2 regions of the Rhizorhabdus dicambivorans genome follow, and region 2 is predicted to be linked to the other one. Evidence: riboswitches for the same ligand, from Rfam matches in the RefSeq annotation. Region 2 holds a riboswitch; the other holds the start of a gene.
What was found. Region 2 has a riboswitch for glycine ahead of CMV14_RS00185 (L-serine ammonia-lyase). Riboswitches for the same ligand answer to the same signal wherever they lie in the genome.
Positions count from the first base shown of each region.

Region 1: another riboswitch for glycine. It lies ahead of gcvT (glycine cleavage system aminomethyltransferase GcvT); the one in region 2 lies ahead of CMV14_RS00185 (L-serine ammonia-lyase).

Region 1 is NZ_CP023449.1:631,078-639,407, forward strand. Features, by position in the region: gene gcvPA (aminomethyl-transferring glycine dehydrogenase subunit GcvPA) at 1-816, opposite strand, end outside; gene gcvH (glycine cleavage system protein GcvH) at 937-1,308, opposite strand; gene gcvT (glycine cleavage system aminomethyltransferase GcvT) at 1,313-2,446, opposite strand; glycine riboswitch at 2,612-2,702, opposite strand; gene CMV14_RS03050 (hypothetical protein) at 2,821-3,462, opposite strand; gene ispH (4-hydroxy-3-methylbut-2-enyl diphosphate reductase) at 3,565-4,515, shown strand; gene thrB (homoserine kinase) at 4,520-5,485, shown strand; gene rnhA (ribonuclease HI) at 5,482-5,937, shown strand; gene CMV14_RS03070 (PQQ-like beta-propeller repeat protein) at 5,978-7,312, opposite strand; gene CMV14_RS03075 (tetratricopeptide repeat protein) at 7,317-8,024, opposite strand; gene panB (3-methyl-2-oxobutanoate hydroxymethyltransferase) at 8,126-8,330, opposite strand, start outside.
Region 2 is NZ_CP023449.1:30,123-38,452, reverse strand. Features, by position in the region: gene CMV14_RS00200 (PhoX family protein) at 1-2,423, shown strand, start outside; gene CMV14_RS00195 (SDR family NAD(P)-dependent oxidoreductase) at 2,481-3,320, opposite strand; gene CMV14_RS00190 (nuclear transport factor 2 family protein) at 3,317-3,802, opposite strand; gene CMV14_RS00185 (L-serine ammonia-lyase) at 3,865-5,283, opposite strand; glycine riboswitch at 5,391-5,479, opposite strand; gene CMV14_RS00180 (PAS domain-containing protein) at 5,813-6,757, shown strand; gene CMV14_RS00175 (response regulator) at 6,853-7,254, opposite strand; gene CMV14_RS00170 (hypothetical protein) at 7,373-8,092, opposite strand.

The sequences.
Region 1 (8,330 bases), 600 kb from region 2:
GCCGATCGACTGGCCTTCGCCGACGACGATGTCGGCGCCCATCTCGCCGGGGCTCCGGACAGCGCCCAGTGCCACCGGCTCGGTGACCACCGCGATCAGCAGCGCGCCCTTCTCGTGGCAGCGGGCTGCCAGTTCGGAGAGGTCGGCGACATGGCCGAGGATATTGGGGTTCTGGACGACGACACAGCTCGTCTCGCCGTCGATCGCGTCGAGCAGCCGGGCCATGTCGTCGCCGGGCGCGCCAGGGGTCAGGCTCGGCGCGGCGCTGTCGAGCTGGTCGCCGGTGAAGCGCGCCATCGTCTTCGCCAGCGACACATAATGCGGATGGAGGCCGGCCGAGAGGATCGCCTTGGCCCGCTTGGTGACGCGGCGGGCCATGGTGATCGCCTCCCAGCAGGCGGTCGAACCATCATACATCGAGGCGTTGGCGACGTCGCAGCCGAACAGACGGGCTACCTGGGTCTGGAATTCGAACAGCGCCTGCAAGGTCCCCTGCGCGATCTCGGGCTGATAGGGGGTGTAGCTGGTCAGGAACTCGCCGCGCTGGATCAGATGATCGACGCTGGCGGGCACATGATGCTTATACGCCCCGCAACCCAGGAAGAAGGGCGCCTCCCCGGCCGAAAGGTTCCGGCGGGCGAGCTTCGACATGTGCCGTTCGACGGCCAGTTCAGACGCATGGGGGGCGAGCCCGGCGATCGGGCCGGACAGCCGGGCTTCGGCGGGCACGTCGACGAACAGGTCGTCGATCGATCCGGCGCCGATGGTGGCGAGCATCGCCTGACGGTCGCTGTCGGTAAGGGGGAGGTAGCGCATTCCGTTTACTCCCCCCTCCCCTTGAGGGGAGGGGCCGGGGGTGGGGCCTCGATGCTGGGGGTGCGCTCGCGAAGAAGCCCCACCCCCAGCCCCTCCCCTGAAGGGGAGGGGGGAAGAGGGTTACAGTCCGTCGCAGAACGCCTTGTAGGCCGCGGCGTCCATCAGGCCCTCCAGTTCGGAGGGATCGGCAAGCGCCAGCTTGAAGAACCAGCCCTCGCCTTCGGGCGCGCTGTTGACCAGAGCGGGGTCCGCCTCCAGCGCGGCATTGGCTTCGCTCACCGTGCCGGTGACGGGGGCGAATACGTCGGAAGCGGCCTTGACCGATTCGACCACCGCCGCCTCGCCGCCCTTGGCGACGTTGGCGCCCGTAGCGGGCAGCTCGACGAAGACGATGTCGCCCAGCTGCGCCTGCGCATAATCGGTGATGCCGACGGTGGCGGTGCCGCCTTCGACGGAAATCCATTCATGGTCTTCGGTATAGTAGGTCGTCATGGGGTCAGCTCCCTTGGCGGACGTAACGATGGGGGACGAAAGGCATCGGAGCGACGGTCGCGTCGAGGCGCTTGCCCCGGACCTCGATCTGGAGCGGGCGGTTGAGCGTGGCGCTCGCGGCGGCGACATAGCCCATTGCGATCGGCACCTGCAGCGACGGCGAGAAGCCGCCCGAGGTGACGGTGCCGACCTGATCGTCGCCATCGAAGATGGCCGCGCCCTCGCGTGCGGGCAGGCGCCCCGCCAGGATCAGGCCGATCCGCTTGCGGGATGCTCCTTCGTTAAAATGGCGGACGGTGCGGGTGGCGCCGGGAAAGCCGCCTTCGGCGCGGCGGCGCTTGGGCACCGCGAAGCCGAGGCCCGCCTCGGCGGCGTCGGTGGTGGTGTCGAGATCGTGCCCGTAGAGCGGCAGCCCCGCTTCCAGCCGCAGCGAATCGCGCGCGCCCAAGCCGATCGGCCTGACCTCGGGCTGCGCGGCGATCAGCGCGGCGACCTGCTCCGCGTCGGCGGCGGGCAGCGAAATCTCGAAGCCGTCCTCGCCGGTATAGCCCGAACGGCTGACCCAGACCGGCACCCCGGCGATCTCGAACGCGCCGGCGGTCATGAACACCAGCATGTCCACGCCGGGACAGATCCGCGCCAGCGCATCGACCGCCTTCGGGCCCTGCAGCGCCAGCAGCGCCTGGTCGTCGAGATGGTTGAGGATCAGCTCCTCGGGCAGATATTCGTGGAGATGGGCAATGTCGTCGGCCTTGGTGGCGCCGTTGACGACCAGGTAGAAATCGCCGGTGCGGCGCGTGACCATCAGGTCGTCGAGAATGCCGCCTTCATCGTCGAGCAGCAGCGAATAGCGCATCCGGTCGACGCCGAGGCCGGTGAAATCGCCCGGCATCAGCGCCTCCAGCGCCGTGTCGACGCCATCGGTGCCGTGCTCGCCGCGGATCAGCAGCTGGCCCATGTGCGAAACATCGAACAGCCCGGCGGATTCGCGGGCCCACAGATGTTCGGCGATGATGCCTTCATATTGGATTGGCATCGAATAGCCGGCGAAGGGCACCATGCGCGCGCCCTGGGCGTGGTGCCAGCGGTCCAGCGGCAGGGTCTGGATGATCTCTTCGGGTTCGGCGTCGTCGCTCATGTCGGTTCTCCGTGACGGTCCCACGAACGCCGGGCGTGATGCGCCCGTCGGTCATGGCCCCCTCTGTCACGGAACCTGAGAGCTTTCGCCGGACCTGAGACGGCCCGGCTTACCCCTTCGGTGGGATGACGGCCGAAGCCCCCATCCGCTTTCCAGAGTGCCGATTCCGGCCATGCGGTCCTTGGACCTGAGAGATTCCGGGGCGGTTGCTCCTTCGGCGGTCCGGTCGGGCCGGACACTCTCCCGCATGGCCGCACCGGTTGCCCGGCGACGACGGGATCAGCCTTGGCGCGCGTCGCCGCCCAAGTCAACGGCCGATGTGGCGGTGCAGCGAACCATCCACAGCTTTCCCCATTGCCCTGGGGGCAGGGGAATTATCGCGCCGCGTTGTAGGCCAGCTGGCTCTCGGTGAGCTGAAAGCCGACCAGCAGCTCGAAATTGGCCTTGTTGACCGCGTCGCGCACCGCGGGCTCGTTCATCGGGTCGAGCGCGGCATCGGCATCGCCGGCCTTGCGCTTGCGGTTGATGCGCTTGAGGATGTCCTCGGGCAGGGTGGCCGCGGCGCGGTTGACCATCGCGGTGGCGGAGGTGTGGGCGCTGCCGCGCAGCTGGCCGTCGGCGAACTGGATCGTCACCTGGCCGATCTGCTTCGATTCGAGCTGGGTGCCGGCGCGCAGCACCGTGGCGAACCACGGCAGGGTGACGGTGCGGGCCGGTCCGGCCGCAGCGCGGCGCGCCTGGACGTCGAAGCCGGCGGTCACCTGGATACGGTCGCCGCTGTCGTTGCAGTTCGCCTGGAGATTGGTGATCGTCGCGGTGACGTCGATCGCCTCGACCCGGCGCTCGGCGGGCGGATCGAACAGGGTGATGTCGCCGGTATAGGTGGGGATCGCGGCGGCCGGGCAGGCCGAGCGCGCGATCTTGAAGCCGCCACGCTCGTCGAACTCGGTGTCCTGCGCGCAGGAGGCGAGGGTCAGGGCAGCGAGCAGGATCGCGGGAGTCTTGGGGAACGGCACGGAGCGGCATCCTTCACATCGTCGTCCGGAGCGCACGCCCGGCAGTTGGCCAATCATAGGAAGCGGCTTTCGCGCAGGCAAGCAATCGCTTAAGGCGCCGCTATGACCCTTGTCCCGCTCCCCCCGCTCGACCTGCTGATCGCGGCGCCGCGCGGCTTCTGCGCGGGGGTCGACCGGGCGATCCAGATCGTCGAGCTGACGATCGAGAAATATGGCGCGCCGGTCTATGTGCGACACGAGATCGTCCATAACAAATATGTCGTCGACGATCTGAAGGCGAAGGGCGCGATCTTCGTCGAGGAACTGGACGAGGTGCCCGACGACGTGCCCGTCGTCTTCTCCGCCCATGGCGTGCCCAAGGCGGTGCCGGCCAAGGCGACCGAGCGCGGGCTCAACTTCCTCGACGCGACCTGCCCGCTGGTCTCCAAGGTCCATCGCCAGGCCGAGCGGCTGGTGAAGAACGGCCATCACATATTGTTCATCGGCCACAAGGGGCATCCCGAGGTGATCGGCACCTTCGGCCAGGTGCCCGACGGGGTGATGACCCTGGTCGAGACCGCCGCCGATGCCGAGACGGTGGCCGTGCCCGATGGCGCGCCGCTCGCCTTCCTCAGCCAGACGACCCTGTCGGTCGACGACACCGCCGAGATCATCGGCGTGCTGCGGCGCCGTTTCCCCGCCATCGCCGCGCCGCGCAGCGAGGACATCTGCTACGCCACCTCGAACCGCCAGGCGGCGGTCAAGGCGATCGCTGCGCAGTGCGACGCGATGCTGGTGATCGGCGCGCCGAACAGCTCCAACTCGCTGCGCCTCGTCGAGGTGGCCGAGCGGAACGGCGTGAAGGCGCGGCTGATCCAGCGCGCGGGCGAGGTGGATTTCGACTGGCTGGAGGGTGTCCGCACCCTCGGCATCACCGCCGGCGCCTCGGCACCGGAGATATTGGTGCGCGAGCTGGTCGAGGCGCTCGCCCAGCGCTTCGCGATCCGTGAACGCGAGGTCGAGGAGGTGACCGAGGACATGTTGTTCAAGCTGCCCCGGTCGCTGGTGGCCTGAGGAAATGGCGGTCTACACGCAGGTCTCCACCGAGGAGATGAACGCCTTCCTCCACCGCTACGACGTCGGCACGCTGCTGTCGGCCAAGGGCATCGCCGAGGGTGTCGAGAACAGCAACTACCTGATCGAGACGACCGGCGGCCGCTTCATCCTGACGCTCTACGAGAAGCGGGTGAATGTGGAGGACCTGCCCTTCTTCGCCGCGCTCACCGATCATCTCGCCGCCAAGGGCCTGAACATCCCGCGCATGTTGCGCGATCGGCGGGGCGAGCAGCTGCAGACCCTGGCCGGGCGCCCGGCCTGCCTGATCGAGTTCCTTCAGGGCGTGTCCGTGACGCATCCCACCCCGGCGCAGGCGCGCGCGGCGGGCGGGGCGCTGGGCGACATGCACAAGGCGCTGGGCGACTTCCGGCTGGGGCGCGGCAATAGCATGGGCCTTATCGCGTGGCGTAACCTCGCTGAGCGCTGCGCGCCCGACCTCGATACGATCTGCAGCGGATTGCGTAGTCGGGTGATGGGCGAACTCGACTGGCTGGAGGCTAACTGGCCGCGCCACCTGCCGACCGCCGTGATCCATGCCGATCTCTTCCCCGACAATGTGCTGATGCTCGGCGACGAGGTCAGCGGGGTGATCGACTTCTACTTCGCCTGCACCGACATACGCGCCTGGGACGTGGCGGTGACCCATGCCGCCTGGTGTTTCGAGAATGACGGCACCGGCTATCATGCCGATCTCGGCCGCGCGCTGATCGCGGGCTATGACCGACAGCATGGCCTGTCGACCGAGGAGCGGCTGGCCTTTCCGATCCTGGCGCGGGGCGCCTGCCTGCGCTTCCTGCTGACCCGCGCCTATGACTGGATCAACACCCCCGCCGATGCGCTGGTGACCCGCAAGGACCCGATCGCCTTTCTGCGCCGGCTGGATTTCTACGCCGAGGCCGATCCCGAAACGCTGGTGCCTGCCCAATGACCTTGGAAGGGGCGGGCGAGCTGCCATTCGTCGAGATCGCGACCGACGGTGCGTGCAAGGGCAATCCCGGGCCGGGCGGCTGGGGCGCGCTGCTGCGCTTCGGCGATCGCGAAAGGGAGCTGTCGGGCGCGGAGAATCCCTCGACCAACAACCGGATGGAGCTGATGGCCGCGATCAGCGGGCTGGAGGCGCTCAAGAAGCCGTGCCGGGTCAAGCTGTCGACCGACAGCCGCTATGTGATGGACGGCTTGACCAAGTGGATTCACGGCTGGCGCAAGAATGGCTGGAAGACCGCCGACAGGAAGCCGGTCAAGAATGCCGACCTGTGGCAGCGCCTGCTGGCGGCATCGGCGCCGCACCGGATCGAATGGATCTGGGTGAAGGGCCATGCCGGCCATCCCGACAATGAGCGGGCGGACAAGCTGGCGAGCGACGCCGCGCTCGGCATCTGAACGGCGCCCCCCAGCCTTCAAGGGGCCGGGCGACGGCCGTTTACCGATAGGCTACCAGCTTGCCCTTGTCGGTCATCACCAGCAGCGTGTTGTCGGCCACGATCGGCGCCTGGTAGATGGTGTCGCCCAGCTTGGTGATCGTGCCGATCTTGCCGTCCTCCAGCCCGATATTGACGATCTGCCCGAGCGTGTTGACGATGATCAGGCGCCCGCCGGCCAGCACCGGGCCGGACCAGCCGATCGGCTTGTTGCGCTTCTTGGCATCCTTGTAGCGGGTCAGCTGGGTCTGCCAGCGGATGCGGCCGCTGTTGCGGGCGATGCAGACGATCTTGGCGTCGTCGGTGACCGCGAACACCCATTCGCCCGCGACCCAGGGGGTCTCGATCCCGGCGAGGTTGATTTCCCACAGCCGCTGGCCAGTCAGGATGTCCATCGCCACCATGCGCCCGCCCTGGCCGATCGCATAGGCGCGACCCTGGTCGATCACTGGCGAGGCGTCGATGTCGACGAGGCTGGCGACCGAGGTGCTGATGCTGGTGCGCGACAGCGAGTCGTTCCAGACGGGACGGCCATTCTCATAGCGATAGGCGCTGAGCTCGCCGGAGGAGAAGCCCGCAACGACCGTGCCCTGGCCGATCGCCGGCGCGGCGACGCCGAACACCGCCGCATTCTCCAGGCTGCCGCTGGCGGTCCATATCTGTTCGCCGTTCGAGTCCTTGAGCGCGAACAGCTGGTTGTCCTGGCTCATCACATAGATAGCGTCGTTGCCGATCGAGGGGGCGCCGCGCAGCGGCCCCCCGGGCCGGACCTTCCACAGCTGGCTGCCGGTGCCCGCATCGAAGGCGGCGGCGTCGCCGACGCCATTGGTGGCATAGACCTTGCCGTTCGCGAAACTGACGCCGCCGCCGAACAGCGATGACTTGTTGCCGTCCTTGTCGCCGAGCGTCGCCGTCCATGCCGGGGCGCCGCTCCGGAGGTCGAAGGCATGGATCGTGGCATTGACGTCCATCACATAGACGCGGCCGCCGCCGACCACCGGGCCTGCGCCCAGGCGCTTCTTCGAATCCGATCCGGCGATCTTGCGGTCCCAAGCGACGCCGAGCTGCTGGCCGAGCGCGAGATGACCCATCGATTTGGCGGCGTTGCCGCCGGGCTGCGACCATTCGGGATTGACCTGCTCGGCCGGCACCGTGACCGGCACCACCTCCAGCGACGGATCGACCTCCACGCCGGTCTCGGCGGTGAGCACCGCGATCCGCTGGCCCAGCACCGGGGTCTTGGGCTTCTTGCCCTCACCGCCGCCGAAGATGCCGCAGCCGCTGAGCATGGTCGAAAGGGCCAGCGCCCCGGCCAGGGCGAAAAGCTTGCGATTCATACGGTCAATCCTTGGCAGCGGGGGCAGAGGCCGCAAGGGCGTCGACATCGACGCCCAGGCTGGTGGCGAGCCGCGCGGCACGCTGCCGCAGCGTATCGGGGGTTTCCTTGTCGCGGGCGATTTCGCCGAGCAGGCGGCCCGCCTCGGCGGCGCGCCCGGTCTGGAGCATGGCGATCGCGGTCAACTCGCCCGCGGTGCCGAAGAAGGCGTTGTCGGGCTGGGTGAGCGGCCGCATCCGGTCGATCACCTGCTGCGGCTGGAGCCCGTCATATTCGATCAGAGTCTGCCGGATCAGCGCGACATCGCGATAGGGCTGGGGCGCATCCTCGTCGCGGGCGATGCCGGCATAGATGGCGGCGGCCGCCTTGATGTCGCCCTTGTCGACGGCCAGCGCGGCGCGGGTGAACAGCGCCGAGACGCGGTAGCCGGTGCCGCCTTCCGCCACCAGCTGGTCGATCTTCCTGGCGGCGTCGGTGGTGCGGTTCGCCTGGACGTCCGCAATCAGCGCGCCCATCGTCTCGCCATTGGCCTCGCGCTTCTTCTCGGCCTCGGCGCGCCAGAACAGATAGCCGGCCAGCGCCAGCAGCAGCACCAGCACGACGACCAGCGCGATGCGGCCGTAGCGCTTCCACATGGTGATCATCTGCTCCTGCCGGAGCTGTTCGTCGACCTCGCGCAGAAAGGCTTCTTCAGTGGGCGGCGTGGAGGCCAAGCATCATCTCCGTCAGCAACAGTGCGGGCTGTATTAGCGAGCGCGGGCGTGCGGTGCCATAGCCAATACATACGCCCGATGAACGGGCGGGGTGGGCCTTCTCAACCTTTCGGCTGATAGGTCTGCTCGACGGTCGGGAAACGCCGCGCGCGCACGTCGGCGGCATAGTCGGCCACCGCATCGTCGATCTGCTGGCTGAGCTGCGCATATTTCTTCACGAAGCGCGGCACCCGGTCGAACATGCCGAGCATGTCGTCGATCACCAGCACCTGGCCGTCGCACTCCACCGAGCCGCCGATGCCGATC
Region 2 (8,330 bases):
ACTGTAACCCGACCGACAATCCCACACTCGAAAGCATCGTCGCCGAGCGCTACTCGCGCCGCCAGACGCTGTTCGGCGGCGTCTCGGCGATTGCCGCCGCGACGATGGGCGGCATGCTGGTCTCGGCCTGCGGCAGCGACAATGAGGCGCCGGTCGTCACCGCGGGCGCCAATGCCACGGTCAGCGCGGGCCGCCTCGTCACCCTCACCGGCACCGCCACCGACAAGCAGGAGGTGAGCGTCGGCTGGACCCAGGTGTCGGGGCCCGCCGTCACCCTGCAGAACGCCAACACCAACAATGCCAGCTTCATCGCCCCGGCGGTGTCGGCATCGACCCCGCTGGTGTTCGAGTACAAGGCGACCGACAGCAAGGGCAAGGCGGCGACCGCGCAGACCACCATCACCGTCACCCCGGCGGTGCTCGGCTTCACCGCCGTCCCCAAGGGCTTCGACGATCTGGTCAAGGTGCCCGACGGCTACACCGTGTCGATCCTCTACCGGCTCGGCGACCCGATCGACGCCGCCACCCCGGCCTTCGCCAATAACGGCACCGACACCGGCTTCTCGAAGCGCGCGGGCGATCATCATGACGCGCTTTATTATTACGGCCTCGCCGCCACCGGTAACGCGCGCGACGACAACAACAGCGCGCGCGGCCTGCTGGTGATGAACCATGAGAACATCACCCAGGTCTATCTCCACGCCAACGGCCCGACCTCGACCGGCGGCATCCGCCCCGAGGCCGAAGTGCTCAAGGAAATGGAGTGCCACGGGGTCAGCGTGATCGAGGTGACGCGCAGCACCGCCGGCTGGAACTATGTCCAGGGCTCGACGCTGAACCGCCGCACCACCCCGCTGACCCCGGTGAGCTTCACCGGCCCGGCGCGCGGCAACGCGTTGCTCTCCACCCGCTTCTCGACCGCCGGCACCGATGGCCGCGGCACCGTCAACAACTGCGCCAACGGTTTCTCCTTCTGGGGCACCTATCTGACCTGCGAGGAGAATTGGGCCGGCTATTTCCGCCGCGCGGCGGGCGACAATGCGGTGCGCGGCGGCGCCACCGCGAAGGATGTCGTCTCGCTCAACCGCTATGGCATCCCTGAGGGCGCGAGCGGCAGCTATGGCTGGTCGACGGTCGTTCCCGCCGATGCGGCCAGCACCGTCTATGCCCGCTGGAACGCCAGCGCGACGGGGGCCTCGGCGGCGGCCGACTTCCGCAACGAACCGAACCAGTTCGGCTGGGTTGTCGAGCTCGATCCCTATGACCCGACCAAGGCGCCGCGCAAGCGCACCGCGCTCGGCCGCTTCGGCCATGAGGGCTGCTGGCCGTCGAACGTCGTCGCCGGCCGCAAGCCGGCCTTCTACATGGGCGACGATGCGCGCGGCGAATATCTCTACAAGTTCGTCTCGGCCCAGCCCTGGGTCGCGGCCGACGCCAACGCCACCGACCGGCTGGCGATCGGCGACAAATATCTCGATGCCGGCACGCTCTATGTCGCGCGCTTCGCGGCGGACGGCACCGGCACCTGGCTGCCGCTGGTCTTCGGCCAGGGCGGGCTGACCGCCTCGAACCCCAGCTATCCCTTCGCCGATCAGGCCGATGTGCTGGTCAACGCCCGCCTCGCCGGTGACGTGCTGGGCGCGACGAAGATGGACCGGCCCGAATGGACCGCCGTCAACCCGGTGACCGGCGAGGTCTATCTCACCCTCACCAACAACAATGCCACGGTGCGTCCGCTGGCCGGCACCGACGCCGCCAACCCGCGCCACTATAATGATCCGCGCGCGGGCGTTGCGCAGCGCGGCAACCCCAACGGCCATATCATCCGTCTGAAGGAAACCGGCGACAGTTCGGAAGCGACCAGCTTCAACTGGGACATCTACCTGTTCGGCGCGGACTCGGCCGAGGCCGATGCGAACAACGTCAACATCTCGGGCCTCGATGCCAGCAACGACTTCTCCAGCCCGGACGGCCTCTGGTTCGCCCGGCCCCAGAACGCCTCGGGCCTGGTCAATCCGCTCCTGTGGATCCAGACCGACGACGGCGCCTTCACCGACCGGACCAACAACCAGATGCTGGTCGCCATCCCCGGCCGGGTCGGCGATGGAGCGGCCAAGGTCATCACCAACACCGGCGCCGACGGCACCACCCGCAACCAGCTCACCTATCCCGGCAAGGCGGCGACCCAGGCGACGCTCAAGCGCTTCCTGGTCGGCCCCAAGGGCTGCGAGCTGACCGGCGTGGATTCGACCCCCGACGGCCGCACCCTGTTCGTCAACATCCAGCATCCGGGCGAGGACGGGAACCTGACCACGCTCCAGAGCAGCTGGCCGGCGACCCAGGGTGGCGGCTCCTCAACCGCGCGTCCGCGCTCGGCGACGATCGTCATCACCAAGAATGACGGCGGCATCGTCGGTCTCTGATCGATCGGAATCGGACGAAGAGGGGGGGCGCGGGCGACCGCGTCCCCCTGTCGCGTTTCAGCCGTAGAGGCCGGGGCTGTCCCGTCCGATCGCCTCGCTGATCGCCCGATGCCGTTCGGCGATCCGCCCGTGCAGCGATGGCTGCGCCGCGACGATCCAGAAGCGCCCGGCCAGCATCGCCTCGACGGCCAGCCCGGCGATGCCTTCGGCGCTCGCCTGGTCGGGCCGGGGGGCGGACATCGCCTGCAGCACGTCGCGCGCCAGCCGGTCGCTGGGCCGCCCGGCATCGTTCGCGCCCTGCCATATGTCGGTCGCGACGCCGCCGGGGCAGAGCAGGCTCACGCCGATATGGTCGTGCCCGCCGGCCGCCAGCTCGTCGCGCAGCGTCTCGGTCAGTCCGACGACGGCATATTTCGACGCGATGTAGCTCGCCACGCCGGGCGCGGGGCAGAGGCCGCCGATCGAGGCGGTGTTGAGGATGCGGGCGGGCTTCCCCGCATCGATCATGCCGGGCACGAACGCCGCCAGCCCGTTCACCACGCCGCGCACATTGATGCCCAGCGTCAGCGCCCAGTCGCTTTCGGATGTCGTCCAGGCGGTGCCCGCGCGCAGGATGCCGGCATTGTTGCACAGCAGGTTCACCGGGCCGAACGCGGCGCTCACCGCCTCCGCGCAGCGCCGCATCGCCCCCGCATCGGCGACGTCGGCGGCAAAGGCCCGGCCCCGCGCGGGATGGGGGAGCGCCGCGACCGTCGCCTCCGCCGCCTCGCGCTTGAGGTCGACCACCGCGATCCGCATGCCGAGCTGCGCCAGCCGGATCGCCAGCGCCCGGCCGATCCCCGATCCGCCGCCGGTCACGACGGCGACATGGCCCTCCGCCAGCGCCGCCCCGCTCATGGCTGGGTCTTGTCCGCCAGCATCGCGATGCGGCGGTTCTCCAGCCGCCATATCCCGTCGCCGCCGCGCCGATAGTCGTCGATATTCTCGGCGATGATGTTCGGATCGGTGGGGAAGGGCGCATCGCCATTTGCGACGAACACGATCTGGCTCACCTGGCCGGAGGCGCGGTCCTCCGCGTGGCGCACGAACCGCAAATTGGTCAGCATGTGCCGGGTGCGGACATCGCGCTGCGCCCGCGCGGTCCACGCCTTCTCCAGCTCAGCCCGGCCCCGCATCACCCCCCAGGGGCCGGTCCAGGCGCCGTCCTCGGTGAACAGTTCGGGCACCCGGGCGGCATGGCCGTTGTCCAGCCGCCAGACATATTCGGTGCACAATGCGGTCAGGTCGGCGCGCAGTTCGGGCGATACGCCCAGATAATCGAATTGGCTGTCCGCCACGAGCATCGTCTCCCTCCGGGGCCGCGCCTGGGTGGCGGCCATGCTGCGATGCTGCGGTCAAAGCGGCGTCGGCGGGAACTCTGTTTTGTGCCAGTGTATGCCGCTCAGCACTCCACCACATTGACGGCCAGCCCGCCCAGGCTGGTCTCCTTGTAGCGGCTCTGCATGTCCTCGCCGGTCTGGCGCATCGTCTCGATCACCGCGTCCAGGCTGACGACATGGCGGCCATCGCCCTGCAGCGCCAGATAGGCGGCGTTGATCGCCTTCACCGCGCCCATCGTGTTGCGCTCGATGCAGGGGATCTGGACGAGCCCGCCGATCGGATCGCAGGTCAGCCCCAGATTATGCTCCATGCCGATCTCGGCGGCATTCTCGATCTGGGCGTTGCTGCCGCCCAGCACCGCCGCCAATCCCGCCGCCGCCATCGAGCAGGCGACGCCCACCTCGCCCTGGCAGCCCATCTCGGCAGCCGAGATCGAGGCGCGCTTCTTGTAGAGGAAGCCGATCGCCGATGCGGTGAGCAGGAAGCCGCGCACCCCCCCGGCATCGGCGCCGGGGATGAAATCCAGATAATAGCGGATCACCGCCGGTATCACCCCGGCCGCGCCATTGGTGGGCGCGGTGACGACCCGGCCGCCGGCGGCATTCTCCTCGTTCACCGCCAGCGCGAACAGGCTCACCCATTCGAACACCCGCGCATATTGCTGCTCGGGCGGCTGGGTGCGCAGCTTGGCGTGGATCGCCCGGGCGCGGCGCTTTACCTTCAGTCCGCCGGGCAGCAGCCCCTCCTCGCCCATGCCCCGGTCGATCGATCCCATCATCGCCGCCGCGATCCGGTCGAGCAGCGCCTCGGTCTCCGCGCGCGGGCGCCATGCCTCCTCGTTGCGGGCGACGATCGCGGCGATCGACAGGCCGGTCTCCTCGCCCACCGACAGCATCTCGGCGGCGGAGGAGAAGGGGTGGCGCTGCACGATATTATGGCCGCGCAGGCCCGGTGCCGCGCCCACCGCGACGATCGCGCCGCCGCCGATCGAATGATATTCGCGCTCGATCCGCCCGCCGCCGGCCAGTTCGGCGGCGAAGCGGATCGCGTTGGAATGGCCCTCCAGGAATTCGCCCTTGCGGAAGATCAGGTCGCGCGCTTCGTCGAACGGCACCGGCCCGCTGATCGTCTCGATCCTCCCGTTCGCGCGGATCGCGGCCAGCAGGGCGGGGATCGCGGCGGGATCGACCGTCTCGGGTTTCTCGCCGGCCAGCCCGAGCAGGATCGCGCTGTCGGTGGCATGGCCATGGCCGGTCAGCGCCAGCGATCCGAACAGCTCGACGCGCAGCCCGGCCGGCGCCCGGCCCGTCGCGGCGACCTCCGCCATGAAGGCGTGGGCGGCGCGCATCGGGCCAACGGTGTGCGAACTGGACGGGCCGATGCCGATGGTGAACAGGTCGGCGACGCTGATCGGCAGGCTGGCGTCTATCCGCGAACGCTCGCGCGGGCGCTGATCGGGGGTCGGGTCGTCGGTCGGCATCGGGCACTCCATGGCGGTGTCGCCACCGCTTTCGTGCCCCCTCTGTCGCTTGCGCCTGAGATCGCTATCCCGTCGGCGGACGCCCATGGGCGCCACTTTCCAGAGTTTGGCCGGCGCCGGTCCTGCTGCCTGAGAGTTTCCGGGGCGGTTGCTCCTTCGGCGCCGGCCCGAAGCCGGTCTCTCCCTGCGCTGACGCCCGCCGATGACGGGCGGGGGGAACATATGGAACGGCGCGGGGAAAGCAAGCGGGGAGGCGGGCAGTGGCTCGTTCAAGCCGCTTCGCCAACTTCATGCTTTTGGGACGGCTTACCCCGTAGCTGTCGTCGAGCGCCGACGGTATAAGCAAGCGTGCGGGATCAATTGGCCGAGCCGTTTGTTATCCCGGCCGAAGCTGATCTACGTTATATTTGGCGGCCGCACGCAACCAGGGCCGTAGGCCAGAAACTGGGAAGGTTCTGTGAGTTCATCTATTGCGGAAGGGGCCGGGCAAAGGGCCGGTCAAATCTCTTTCCAGCAACTCGCAGACGCTATGCCCCAGATGGTATGGTCAACCCTGCCGGACGGTTTCCACGACTATTACAACGCTCAATGGTATGAGTTCACGGGTGTTCCAAAGGGTTCCACCGATGGCGAAGGCTGGAATGGAATGTTCCATCCGGACGATCAGGAGAGGGCTTGGTCGCGATGGCGCCATAGCCTGAGGACGGGTGAGTCGTATGAGATTGAATATCGGCTGCGCCACCGCAGCGGGGCATATCGCTGGACCCTTGGGCGGGCCCTGGCTGTCAGGAATGAAGAGGGTGAGATCGTGCGGTGGGTCGGAACCTGCACGGACATCCACGAGCAGAAACAGGTTGCGCAGCAGAATGAAATTCTGAGCCGCGAGCTGAGCCATCGGATCAAGAATATTTTCGCGGTCCTGAGCGGCTTGATCGGTATTTCGGCGCGCCAGTTCCCCGGTGCTAAACAATTCGCACGTCAGCTTCAGGCCCGTGTGGCGGCGCTCGGCCGCGCCCACGATTATGTCCGCCCCCATAGTGAGGAAAGCGCGCGCCACGAGGGGCCTTCCACGCTGCTTGCGCTTCTCAAGGAGTTGCTCAGCCCCTACCCCGCAATTGATGAGGGGCGACTGACCATCGAGGGTGACGACCTGCCTGTGGACGATCGTGGCGCTACGCCGATCGGCCTCGTATTCCATGAGCTGGCGACAAATGCGTCAAAATACGGCGCGCTTTCAAACTCTGACGGGCGCGTCCGCATCGCTTCGGTCGCGGAGCAGGGTCAGGTGCGGCTGCGGTGGGAAGAAGCGGGCGGTCCCCCGATCCTTGCCGAACCGGAAGAACTGGGTTTTGGCAGCCGTCTGACGCAGATCAGCATCGTCCAGCAGCTCGGCGGCACACTTGAACGGCACTGGGCGCGCGAAGGGCTGCGCGTCGATCTCCTTATCCCCATCTCCGCACTCAACCGGGCGTGAACCAGAGCGATTACTGGGCCGATCGGTCGACTCGGAAATCGTGGTAAAACATAAGGTAGAGCCGACGAGCCGATGCAATCGGATCGTGAAAGGGTCTAGCCGAAACGCAGAAGCTTGGGCGGCGCTTCCGCGGGCTGGCCCTCGCGTACACGCAAGGCGAAGTGAACCGCGGAAGCCAGGCTTTCTTCGTCCATCGGCTTCGTCAGAACGCCGATCGCGCCCGCGACACCATCGCCCAGGAGCCGTGGATTGGCGGTCAGGAAGAGGACACCGACCCTATGCTCGCCCGCCAGGGTCGATCCTATCTGCGGTCCGGTCAGGCCGTCTCGCAAGTTCAGGTCGACCAGCGCCAGGTCCAGGCCAGTGTCGGCATGCGCCAGAGCGCCTTCGAGATCCGCCGCGATCCCCGCGACATGATAACCATGGTCCTCGAGAATGCTCTGCATCTCCAGGGCGATCAGCATTTCATCTTCAACGATCAGGATCGACGCGGTCATGATCTGGATAATTCAGATCAGCCTTGAGAGTTCCTCAATCATGGCCAAGCCGATCGCGGCTATGGTGCCGGCCACAGCGCTTCGACAAGCTCGGCCGGAAGGCATGGCGGCATATGCGTCACCCCGCCTTGGCGCGAAGCACGCAGAGCTTCAGTCTTGGCTGCAGTTCGGCCAGTTCGACGATCCCGTTGACGATCGTCTCGTCGGCGGAACCGTTCGAGGTCAGCGATTTGGCGGTAGCTTCGGCATCCTTCTTGGCCGGGTTGCTCTTCGCCTCCTCGGCCTCCTTTGCCAGGGTGACGATCTCCTTGGCGATCGCATCGGGCGCGTAGCTGCCCACCGAGCTCAATCGATCCGCCAATATGGCTCCGATGTTCTGCAGGGCGGACGAGACCTGCTGGAAATACTGAAACTCAGGCGAGAAGCTGACGCTCTGCAAGGCGGCCTTCTTTTTCTCGCTCGCCTCTATCGTCATGGCGGTGACGCCGGAGGCTTCCTGCTTGATGCACACCACCGCGTCATGCGCGGCGGCCACGATACGGGCCTTCTGCTTCGGTGCATAATAGCTGTTGCCATGGCCCAGTGTCGCGGCAGCCGCCCCGGTGCCGATGGCCGCGCCGGGGCCCGCCCCGAATGCCGCCGCGGCCGTGCCCCCCGCCAGCGCCAGCGCGGCCGGCACCTCGAACAGCTGGCGGCCGTTCGCGAGCCTGCCCGAGGCGCAGCCATAGGCTATCCGATAATTCTCGACGAGCTGGAGCGCCGCCTTGACGTTCTCGCCGATTTTCGCCTCGTCCTTCTTCACCTTTGGCGGGCAGATGCCATTGTCGGCGACCGGCATTTCCGCCTCAATGGAGGGCGGCGCGAAACTGAATGTGGCGCAGCTGCACAGAAGTAACGATGAAAGAGGTGCAAGTAAGAGAATATGCCTGTTCATTGATGGTGCCCCCCAGATGCTGCCCATAGGGGGGATGGTTACTGGTCAGGATCGATCACCGGCAAAGTCCGTAATAGCCCCTATCCCGGATCGCCACGCGCTGCGCTGCGGGCGCCCGGTGACGCAGCGGAGTGTGGCTGAA